DNA from 2 places in the Streptomyces axinellae genome. Region 1 is predicted to be linked to the other one. Evidence: riboswitches for the same ligand, from Rfam matches in the RefSeq annotation. Region 1 holds a riboswitch; the other holds the start of a gene.
The links. A riboswitch is a leader RNA that binds a small molecule or an ion and turns the genes downstream of it on or off. The one in region 1 is predicted to bind glycine.
Positions count from the first base shown of each region.

Region 2: linked by a shared signal. The riboswitch ahead of gcvP (aminomethyl-transferring glycine dehydrogenase) and the one ahead of gcvT (glycine cleavage system aminomethyltransferase GcvT) in region 1 are both predicted to bind glycine.

Region 1 covers NZ_BAAARJ010000039.1:10,608-15,863, reverse strand. The annotation lists gene ABD339_RS32885 (enhanced serine sensitivity protein SseB C-terminal domain-containing protein) at 1-67, opposite strand, end outside; gene ABD339_RS32880 (enhanced serine sensitivity protein SseB) at 303-1,100, opposite strand; gene ABD339_RS32875 (hypothetical protein) at 1,253-2,173, shown strand; gene ABD339_RS32870 (AAA family ATPase) at 2,151-3,011, opposite strand; glycine riboswitch at 3,168-3,267, shown strand; glycine riboswitch at 3,268-3,401, shown strand; gene gcvT (glycine cleavage system aminomethyltransferase GcvT) at 3,434-4,639, shown strand; gene gcvH (glycine cleavage system protein GcvH) at 4,829-5,209, shown strand.
Region 2 covers NZ_BAAARJ010000034.1:33,017-38,272, forward strand. The annotation lists gene ABD339_RS32015 (hypothetical protein) at 1-551, shown strand, start outside; gene ABD339_RS32020 (DUF5999 family protein) at 830-1,036, shown strand; gene gcvP (aminomethyl-transferring glycine dehydrogenase) at 1,193-4,087, opposite strand; glycine riboswitch at 4,275-4,371, opposite strand; gene ABD339_RS32030 (PRC-barrel domain-containing protein) at 4,539-4,919, shown strand; gene ABD339_RS32035 (DNA polymerase IV) at 4,832-5,256, opposite strand, start outside.

The DNA of each region.
Region 1 (5,256 bases):
CGAAGGTGTCGTGGACCCCCGGCGACACCTGCCGCAGGAGCTGCTCGACGCTTCCACCCGCGCTCACCTGGGCCGCCCTTCCCCTGTCGTCACCTGCCGTCACCGCTTCTCCGCCCGGCCCCGGTCCTGGGACCCGGACACACCCCGCAGGCGCCCCGCCCCCTCATCCAACCAGCTTACGAGGCGGCCGGGGCACCGGCGCCGCTACTCGGCCTCGCTGGGTCCCCGTACTCAGCCGCGCCCGGGTACTCGGTCCTCCTCCGGTACTCAGTCGCGCCCCGTCGCCCGGCCGCGCCGGGCGCTCACTCGTATCCGGGCCGCGTGTAGAAGGGCCGTACGCACTGCCGCATCCACTCCACCACGGGGTCGCGGGCCGCATCCAGCAACACCATCTGTACGGGCCAGCGCACCTCGGCGGCGTGCAGTGCCCGGCCGAGCGCCTCGTGGGCCGCGTGCCGTGACTCCGGCTCCAGCAGGTCGAGTTCGAGCCCGATGAAGAGCGCGGGCGGATCGCCCTCGGTGCTGGCCAGAGCCCGCCGCGCCGTCCGTACGAAGGAGAGCGCGCCGAACTCGGCGGTGGCGGCGGACAAGAAGGCCACCGGATCGTCCTGCCAGTCCGGCTCGTACAGCCGCACCCGCGCTCCGCGGGCCACTCCGGCGACGGCCTGTTCGGCGGCGGTGTTCTCACACAGCTGGGCGACGGCGTCCGGCGGAAGCGGCATGCCCACCGTGCCCTCGGGGTTGACGACTATGCCCACCTGGGGCGGCAGGCCCCGCGCGAACTCCCGGGCAGGGGCGATGGTGAAGGACATGTGGGAGCCCGCGACACCGAGGAACTGCTCCTCGGAGCTGAAGACGGGGACGAAGGCGGCACCGTCCAACTCGATGGTGGGCAGGTCCAGTTCGCGGCTCTCGCGGCTGCCGCCCTCGGGCAGCGGCACCCATATGCTGCTGCGGCCCAGGACCTCCAGCAGCCGGGCACCGGCGCCGGGGACCTGGACGGAGGCGGTGAGGGCCTCCTCCAACTCGTTGCCGGGCCAGCCGCCTCCGTGTCCGGGGCCGAAGTGCTGCGGCTGCGGTGGCTGCGGCGGAACTGTCATGCGGTCAGCCTATCCATGATCCGCGGCGGCCCGGAGCGGGCCGTCGCGGACACGTACGGCGACTCTCCGGTTGCGGAGAGAAAGAGCCGCCCGAAAAGTGGTGTGCGTCCCGCTCTGCGCCTCGCAGTACGCCCACCGGAGGAAAACCGCACATGCGCGTGAACAAGCTCACCACCACCGCTGTCACCGCCGCCCTCGCCGGCTCGCTCGCATGGGGCGCCGTAGGTGTGGCAGGCGCCCTCTCCCCCGCCTCTCCTGCCTCGCCCGCCTCTCCTGGCACGGAGGGTGCTGCCGGGGTCCGGCAGCCGGCCGGGCCCCGGGCCGATACCGCCACCGCCGCGGCGCGCGTCGCCCAGCAGGCCCAGGCCATGCGCAGCGGGCTCAAACCGCTCAACCACCTCGCCCACGTGCTGACGGTGGTCAGCAAGCTGAAGGAGGGCAAGCTCCCCCGGGACCAGGCCGCGCGCCTGCGCACCCAGATGCGCCGCGCCGTCGAGCCGCTCACCGCGCCCCGCGCCGCCATGGACGCCACCGGCCGCCCGGCCGCGGCCTCCGGCAAGGACCTGACCGCGAAGGCCGCCGCCGACCTGCGCACCCGGGTGGACGCCGTACTCAACGCCGCCGTCCGGGGGGACACGCGCCGGCGCACCCTCGCCGCCGAACGCGCCCTGGCGGGCGGTGCCAACTTGCTGGCCGCCACCCTCTACAGCGGGAAACTGCCCGCGCCCGACCTGAAGGACCTGCCGAAGACGGCGTCTGCCGCCACCGCGCCGCCGAAGGCACCGAACAAGCAGCCCAAGGAGCAGCCGAAGAAGCCGGCGCCGAAGGAGCAGGAGCAGGCGCCGAAGAAGGAGCAGGCGCCCGAGCCGCAGCAGCCGTCCCGGCAAAGCCCGCAGACCGCCCAGCCGCACTCCCCCGCCCAGCAGGCCCCGCAGCAGCAGGCACCCAAGGAGCACTCCGCTCCCCAGCAGCAGGCTCCGCAACAGCAGACGCCGCGGACGCCCCGGCAACCGGCCCCGCGACAGCAGGCACCCCAGCAACCGGCTCCCGTCAGCCCGGCGCAGGGCCGCTGACCCCGGTCGCGTCCGGCGCCCTGCCGCCACTGTCCCCGTCCCTCACGTTCACGACCTCCGCCGCGCTCATGGCGTCCGCGCTCCCGCCACCACCTCCGGGCGGCGGGGTCAGGGGCGTGCGGGCCCCCGGGAGGAGCGGAGCCGCCGACCCGGGCGGCGTGGGCGGCGCGGGGACGAAGACCAGCCGGCGCAGCGCCTGCGCCGAGCCCCGGTCCAACAGCACCGCGGAGACACAGCCGCGCGGCAGCCGTCCCGTCAGCGCCGCGGCCCGCAGCTTGCGCACGGCCCGCAGATGGCGCCGGAAGGCGTACCCCGAGACCCCGCGGCCCCGCTCGGCCTGCCCGGCCAGCGCGTCCTGGGGCGCCACGTCGAGCAGCAGCAGGTGCAGCGCGCGTCCGCGCCGCAGCGCGTCCCTGGCCAGCCAGCGGCGCACCCAGCTCTGCGTGCCGCAGTCGTGCACGACGACGGCGGCGCCCGAGGCCAGCGCCCGGCGCAGCCCCGCGTAGTGCGCAATCCGCACCAGCGGGCGGTAGAGGCCGTACGGCAGCCGGCCGCGCACCCGGCGCTCCCAGCGCTCGCGGGTGTCCTGGGAGTCCACGCTGATGACATCGGCGCGCGCGGGCACGGCCGTACGGATCAGCGTGGACTTGCCGCCGCCGGGCAGGCCCGAGACCACCACCACGTCCCCCGCCGTGTAGCGCAGCGTGCGTCTGGCGGCGGTCCCCCGCAGGTCGTGGGGGACAGCGTGCCCCCGCAGGTCGTGGGGGACGGCGCGGCGGGTGGTCCCGGACGCGTCTGGTCCCCTCGATGTCGTCTCGGCACCGTGCGGGCTGCCCACGGATCACCCCTCCCCGAACGCGACGGCTCCGCCGCCGCTCACGGAGAGAGTGTCAAGAAAAGGTAATGTGATTCAAGGTGACTGCCTCCCGCCCGGGGGCAGCCAGGGCCCGCTCACCCGTGCGATGATGTGCGGGCCAACTCCATACCGGCCGTTCGAGCCCGCGCGGGAGAGTCCCCGGCAGCAGGTGAACCGGGGCGCCGAAGGAGCAAGTTCCTCCCTTGAATCTCTCAGGCCCCGATACCGCGCGAGCGAGGCAGATCTGAAAAGCGGGCCACCGTACGACGCGAGGCGTCGTGGCGCGGTGGCCCCACCCAAGGTGCAAGCCCGGCTCCAGTCGTTCGGGAGCTGTCGGCGAACCTCTCAGGTTCCGATGACAGATGGGGAGGACATCCGCGTCACACCCAGCTTCGGGAGCCTGAATGACTGAGCCTGAGCCCTCGGCCGCCCACGCGTCGGCCGCGCACGAACCGGCCGCGCGCAAAACCGCCCTGGACGCCGTACACCGTGCGCTGGGCGCGACCATGACCGACTTCGCGGGCTGGGACATGCCGCTGCGCTACGGCAGCGAGCGCGAGGAACACCTCGCCGTCCGCTCCAGGGCCGGGCTCTTCGACCTCTCCCACATGGGCGAGATCACCCTGACCGGCCCGGAGTGCGGCGAGGTGCTCGACTACGCGCTGGTCGGCAACCTCTCCAAGCTCGCCGTCGGCCGGGCCCGCTACACCATGATCTGCGACGAGAGCGGCGGCATCCTCGACGACCTGATCGTCTACCGGCTCGCCGACCAGGAGTACCTGGTCGTGGCCAACGCCTCCAACGCGCAGACGGTGCTGGACGCGCTGCGCGAGCGCGTGGAGACGCGCGGCCCGGGCAAGCGCAGCGGCGCCGAGGTGCGCGACGACCGCGACGCCTACGCGCTGCTGGCCGTCCAGGGCCCCGAGGCCGCGGGCATCCTGCGCAAGCTGACCGGCTTCGACGTGGACGGGCTGCGCTACTACGCGGGCGAACGCGACATCGTGGCCGGGCGGAGCGCGCTGATCGCCCGTACGGGATACACCGGCGAGGACGGCTTCGAGCTGTTCGTGGCGCCCGAGGACGCGGAGGCTGTCTGGAGCGCGCTGAGGGAGGCGGGCGAGGGCGCGGGCCTGGTGCCCTGCGGGCTGAGCTGCCGCGACACCCTGCGCCTGGAGGCGGGTATGCCGCTGTACGGGCACGAGCTGTCGCCCGCGCTGACGCCCTTCGACGCCGGGCTGGGCAGGACCGTCAAGTTCGAGAAGGCCACGAACGAGGGCCGCTTCGTGGGCCGGGAGGCCCTGGCGGCGGCGGCCGGACGGGCCGAGTCGGCACCGCCGCGCAAGCTGGTCGGGCTGGTCGCCGCGGGGCGCCGGGTCCCGCGTGCGGGCTATCCCGTGGTCGCGACGGGCGAGGGCGGTGAGGCAGGCAAGGGCACAGTCATCGGTGAGGTGACCTCCGGCGCCCCCTCTCCCACCCTGGGCAAGCCGATCGCGATGGCCTACGTGGACGCGGCGTACGCGGCGCCCGGCACCGGGGGCGTCGCGGTGGACATCCGCGGCTCCCACGAGCTGTACGACGTCGTCGCACTCCCCTTCTACAAGCGCGACTGATCCCCCCAGTCCCCCCAGCGCGAGCGCGGCCGGGCTGTGCGGCCGGGCGACTGTGCGGCCCGCCGCGCGGCTGTCTCGTCCGGACGCCCCGTCCGGCCACCGGCTCCGTGCGGACCGGGGGAGAGTGTTTCCCGTCCCACCTGCCAAGACCGTTTCCGTCGTACGCATCTCATCCGGGAGAATCGGACCATGAGCAACCCCCAGCAGCTCCGCTACAGCAAGGAGCACGAGTGGCTGTCGGACACCGAGAGCGGTGTCGCGACGGTCGGGATCACCGAGCACGCCGCGACGGCGCTCGGGGATGTCGTCTTCGTCCAGCTCCCCGAGGTGGGCGAGACCGTCACCGCGGGTGGAACCTGTGGCGAACTGGAGTCGACCAAGTCGGTCAGCGACCTCTACTCCCCCGCCTCCGGCGAGGTCACCGAGATCAACCAGGACGTCGTGGAGGACCCCGCGCTCGTCAACTCAGCCCCGTTCGAGGGCGGCTGGCTGTTCAAGGTGAAGCTGTCCGAGGAGCCGGAGGGCCTGCTCTCGGCGGACGAGTACACCGCGTTCGCCTCCGGCAGCTGAGACCCGCCGCGCCACCTGCCGCTTTCCGTGCCGCCCAGCCCGCCTCC
Region 2 (5,256 bases), on a different contig from region 1:
CTCTGCGCCCCGAACTCCCGCTCCCGGCACACGAGATGGCGCGCGTGGGCCCCCGTACCACCGAGCAGCTCGGCGTCGCACTCCACGAGGGCGACCCGAGGGGAAGCGGGCCCCGGACCCGTCTGACGGGCTGGCGCTTCCTGCTGCGCGACACCGGCGCCGAGCAGTCCGACACCCAGTCCCCGGCCCTGCACGCCGGTACGGCCGAGGCGGTCCTCACCCCGGACGGCTGGGCCTTCGGCCAGTTCCGGCAAGGGCCCTACGTGATGTCGACGGTGCGCGCGCTGCGCCAGGCCGAGGCGCTGCCCACGCCCTACCAGCCGCGTCTGCTGTCCGTCCCGGAGCTGTACATGCTCACGCTGTGGCTGCACCGGGACACCTCGGCGGATCCCTCGGCCGGCTCCCCCGACCCGGCCGATCTGCTCATCCCGCTGGCACCCGCGCCCCCCGGCATCGCTCCGCACCAGCCGCACCGCGTGGACGCGCTGCTTCCGGTGCTGGCGCGCAGGCTGGTCGTCGCTCCGGCACCGCGACTGCGCACGCCGGCGTGAAACGGCGTCTGTCCCGCGGCTCGACGCGCATGCCCGCGCGACCCTCCGGATGGACTAGTCCTGCGAGGCGGGTGAACCCCCCAAAGTGACCGTGTTGTTGGGCGCAACCGCCCGCTCGGGTGACGCGTCTGTGCGGTTGGGAAAGTGCTGACGCGAAATCCCTGCGGATTCGAGCCGGCGGCGGAACACTGGGGACTGACCGGAATTACGGGGGATCGGCAATGGGCATCCAAAGCCGCAGGACAGACGCCACCACACGACGGAAGACGACACCGACCATGTGTAAGCACCAGCCACCGTGCCCGACAGCTGACTCAGCAGACAGGGAGGCCGCGCAGCCCGTGGCCCACCACCCCGAGCAGGGATGGAGCCTGCTGTGCAACGGGGTCCTGCTCTTCGAGGACACCGGTGAGCTGCTGCCGGACGGCCAGATCATCGCCCCGCACCGGCCGCTCGGTACGCACCACATCACCACAGCCGCCTGACGGGCGGGCTTCCAGCCGACGTCACCGGCGCCAACAGCACTCAGCGTTCTGCGCCAACGTCACAGAACGTCCAGGGCCGGCCCGGCATCCGCCGCACCGGCCCTGACATGTGCCCGGTCCCCGTCCCCGCCCTCTCGCTCGGACCGAGCCCCTGGGTCAGTCGTCGTACTCGGCCACCGGCGGGCACGAGCAGACGAGATTGCGGTCACCGTAGGCGCCGTCGATCCGCCGCACCGGCGGCCAGTACTTGTCGGCAGCCCGCACATCCCCCGGGAAGACGGCCTCTTCGCGCGAGTAGCCCTGCTCCCACTCGCGGCCGAGCATGGCCGCGGTGTGCGGCGCGTTGCGCAGCGGGTTGTCGTCCGCGTCCCACTCCCCCGAGCCGACCCGCTCGATCTCCGCACGAATGGCGATCATCGCCTCGCAGAATCGGTCGAGCTCCGCCAAGTCCTCGCTCTCGGTGGGCTCGATCATCAGCGTGCCGGCCACCGGGAAGGACATCGTCGGCGCGTGGAAGCCGTAGTCGATCAGCCGCTTGGCCACATCGTCGATGCTCACGCCGGTCTGTTTGGTCAGCGGCCGGACGTCGATGATGCACTCGTGCGCCACCAGTCCGTTCGGGCCCGTGTAGAGCACCGGATAGTGCGGCTCCAGGCGCTTGGCGATGTAGTTGGCGCTGAGCACCGCCACCTGTGTCGCCCTGCGCAGGCCCTCCGAGCCCATCAGGCGCACATACGCCCAGGAGATCGGCAGGATCCCGGCCGAGCCCCAGGGCGCACCGGATACCGGGCCGATGCCGGTCTCGGGGCCCGCGGCGGGCTGGAGCGGGTGGTTGGGCAGGTAGGGAGCCAGGTGCTCGCGCACCCCGATCGGACCGACACCCGGCCCGCCGCCGCCGTGCGGGATGCAGAAGGTCTTGTGCAGGTTGAGGTGGGAGACATCGGCGCCGAACTTCCCCGGCCTGGCCAGCCCGAGCAGCGCGTTGAGGTTCGCGCCATCGACGTACACCTGGCCGCCCGCGTCGTGCACGGCGGCACAGACGTCGGTGATGTGCTCCTCGAACACGCCGTGCGTCGAGGGGTAGGTGACCATCAGGACGGCCAGCCGCTCGCCGTGCTGCGCGATCTTCTCCCGCAGGTCCGCCACATCGACATCGCCGTTCTCGCTGGTCTTGACGACCACGACCTTCATGCCCGCCATCACCGCGCTGGCCGCGTTTGTGCCGTGCGCTGAGGAGGGGATGAGGCAGATGTTGCGCTGCGTGTCGCCGTTGGCGCGGTGGTAGGCACGCACGGCCAACAGCCCCGCCAACTCGCCCTGGGAGCCTGCGTTGGGCTGGAGGGAGACCTTGTCGTAGCCGGTGACCTCGGCCAGCCGCTCCTCCAGCTCATGGATCAGCGTCAGGTAGCCCTCGGCCTGCTCGGCGGGCGCGAAGGGGTGCAGCCCGCCGAACTCGGGCCAGGTGACCGGCTCCATCTCGGTGGTGGCGTTGAGCTTCATGGTGCAGGAGCCGAGCGGAATCATGCCCCGGTCCAGCGCGTAGTCCCGGTCGGCGAGACGGCGCAGGTAGCGCAGCATCGCCGTCTCGGAGCGGTGTTCATGGAAGACGGGGTGGGTGAGGTACTCGTCCGTGCGCAGCAGGCCGGCCGGAAGCGCGTCCTCGGTGCCGGCGTCCAGCTCGTCGGCGTCCACGGCTCCGGGCCCGATACCGAACGCCTTCCAGACGGCGGCCAGTTGCGCACGCCCCGTCGTCTCGTCACAGGCGATGCCGACGTGGTCCCCGTCCACCTGCCGCAGGTTGACGCCGCCCTCCCGCGCCCGCTCGGTGACCTCGGCGGCACGGCCCGGGACCCGGGCCGTGACGGTGTCGAAGAAGGCGTCGTGTACGAGTTCGACCCCGGCACCGCGCAGGCCCGCGGCGAGGACGGCGGCGTAGCGGTGGGTGCGGCGGGCGATCGCGGCCAGCCCGTCGGGACCGTGGTAGGCCGCGTACATGCCGGCCATCACAGCCAGGAGCACCTGTGCGGTGCAGATGTTGCTGGTGGCCTTCTCACGGCGGATGTGCTGTTCGCGGGTCTGGAGAGCGAGCCGGTACGCTTGTTCGCCGTCCGCGTCCTTGGAGACGCCGACGAGCCGTCCGGGCAGGCTGCGGGCCGACTTCTCGCGCACCGCCATGTATCCGGCGTGCGGCCCGCCGAAGCCCATGGGTACCCCGAAGCGCTGGCTTGAGCCGACGGCGATATCGGCACCCAGCTCACCGGGCGAGGTCAGCAGCGTCAGCGCGAGGAGATCGGCGGCGACGGTGACCACAGCACCCAGCTCGTGTGCGCCCTCGATGACGGCACGCAGGTCGCGCACGGCGCCGGAAGCCCCGGGGTACTGGAGAAGCACGCCGAAGACACCCCGCGCGGCCACCTCGTCCGGGATGCCTCCGTCGAGGTCCGCGACGACGACCTCGACGCCGGTGGGCTCGGCCCGGGTGCGCAGCACGGCGACCGTCTGCGGCAGGCAGTCGGCATCGACGAGGAAGACGCCTTCCTTGACCTTGCCGACCCGGCGGGAGAGGGCCATCGCCTCGGCCGCCGCTGTTGACTCATCCAGCAGGGAGGCCCCGGATGTGGGGAGCCCCGTGAGGTCAGCGACGACGGTCTGGAAGTTGAGCAGTGCCTCCAGCCGTCCCTGGCTGATCTCCGGCTGATACGGGGTGTAGGCGGTGTACCAGGCCGGGTTCTCCATGACGTTGCGCAAGATCACCGGCGGCGTGAACGTGCCGTAATAGCCCAAGCCGATCATCGAGTCCAGCACCTTGTTGCGCGCCGCGAGGGAGCGCAGCTCGGCCAGCACCTCGGCCTCGCCGCGCGCCTCGGGCAGGTTCAGCCGCTCGGTGCTCTTGATCACGTCGGGCACCGCGGCGGCCGTCAGCTCGTCGAGCGAGCCGTAGCCGACCTGGGCGAGCATTTTCGCCTGCGCGGCACTGTCGGGGCCGATATGGCGGCTCTCGAAGGGGGCGCCACGCTCCAGGGCGGAGAGCGGAATGCGAGGGGAAGTCATCTGCGGGGGCCTCCTGGTCTCTGCGACCTACGAGGGGCACCTTCACGGGTGCCCGGATGGCCTCCCCCTCTGTCATCTCAACCTGAGAGTTTCACCGGCCCGTCCACATGGCGGACAGTCCGGCTTTCACCGTCGGTGAGGAGGGGCATCGGCGCTGGTCCGGGCCCGCCCTTCTTTCCAGAGTGACCTCGTCCGCGCGGTACGTGAGCCTGAGAGATTCCGGGGAGGAGTTGCTCCTTCGGCGCCTCCGGCAGCTCGCCGGAGGACTCTCCCGCACGGGGTCGACAGCCGCTGCCGAGCCTATCAGCGGCCCCTCGAACACTGACCCGACGTGCACTCAAGTGGCCAATCGCCGAAAAGTACCGTTTCGTTGTGGGTACACGACCGTTCCGTTGTGGGTACACGCATCCCGGCGACCGCGAACCGTGCGAGACCGTGAGAGGGAGACACCGTGCAGACCGAAATCAATCCGCGGGGCCTGATCGGCCGCAAGGCGTACGACCGTGAGGGGACCAAGATAGGCACCGTGGACGAGGTGTACCTCGACGACTCCACCGGCGAACCCGAGTGGGCGGCGGTGCGCACCGGCCTGTTCAGCAGGGATGCCTTTGTGCCGCTGGAGCCCAGCAGCCTGGACGAGGACGGACTGCGCATCCCGTTCGAGCGCGCCCTGATCAAAGGCGCCCCCGACTTCGGGGTGGGCCGCCATCTCTCCCCGCAGCAGGAGCTTCAGCTCTACCGCCACTACGGGCTGGACGTACCGGTGGGCGGCGAATCCGCGGCACCTCCCGCGGACCGTGACTTCGGACGGATCGCCGGCGCCGAGGACTGATCCGCGCGCGCCCGGCTGCCGGAGGTGCCTTCCCGCCAGGCCAGTACCGCAGCGATCCGGGCATCCAGCAAGCGTGGTTCGGCCGGCTCCAGATCCGGGTCGTCCACGGAGAACGTCCGCACCCGCCCGGGCGCGGAGTCCGGCTCCTCGAAACGGACGGTGACCTTCCCAACACCACTGCCCTGGACCCATCCCCTGCCGTGCTCGGCATGGCGCACATCCCGCCCGGGAGTCCACCGCCGGTCGGCGAGTACGACCGGCTCGGGCGCGAAGGACAGCCCCCGTTCGCCCTCTTCCCCGGCAGCGCCCGGTGCGTCCGGCCCCTCCCCCGCGGCCG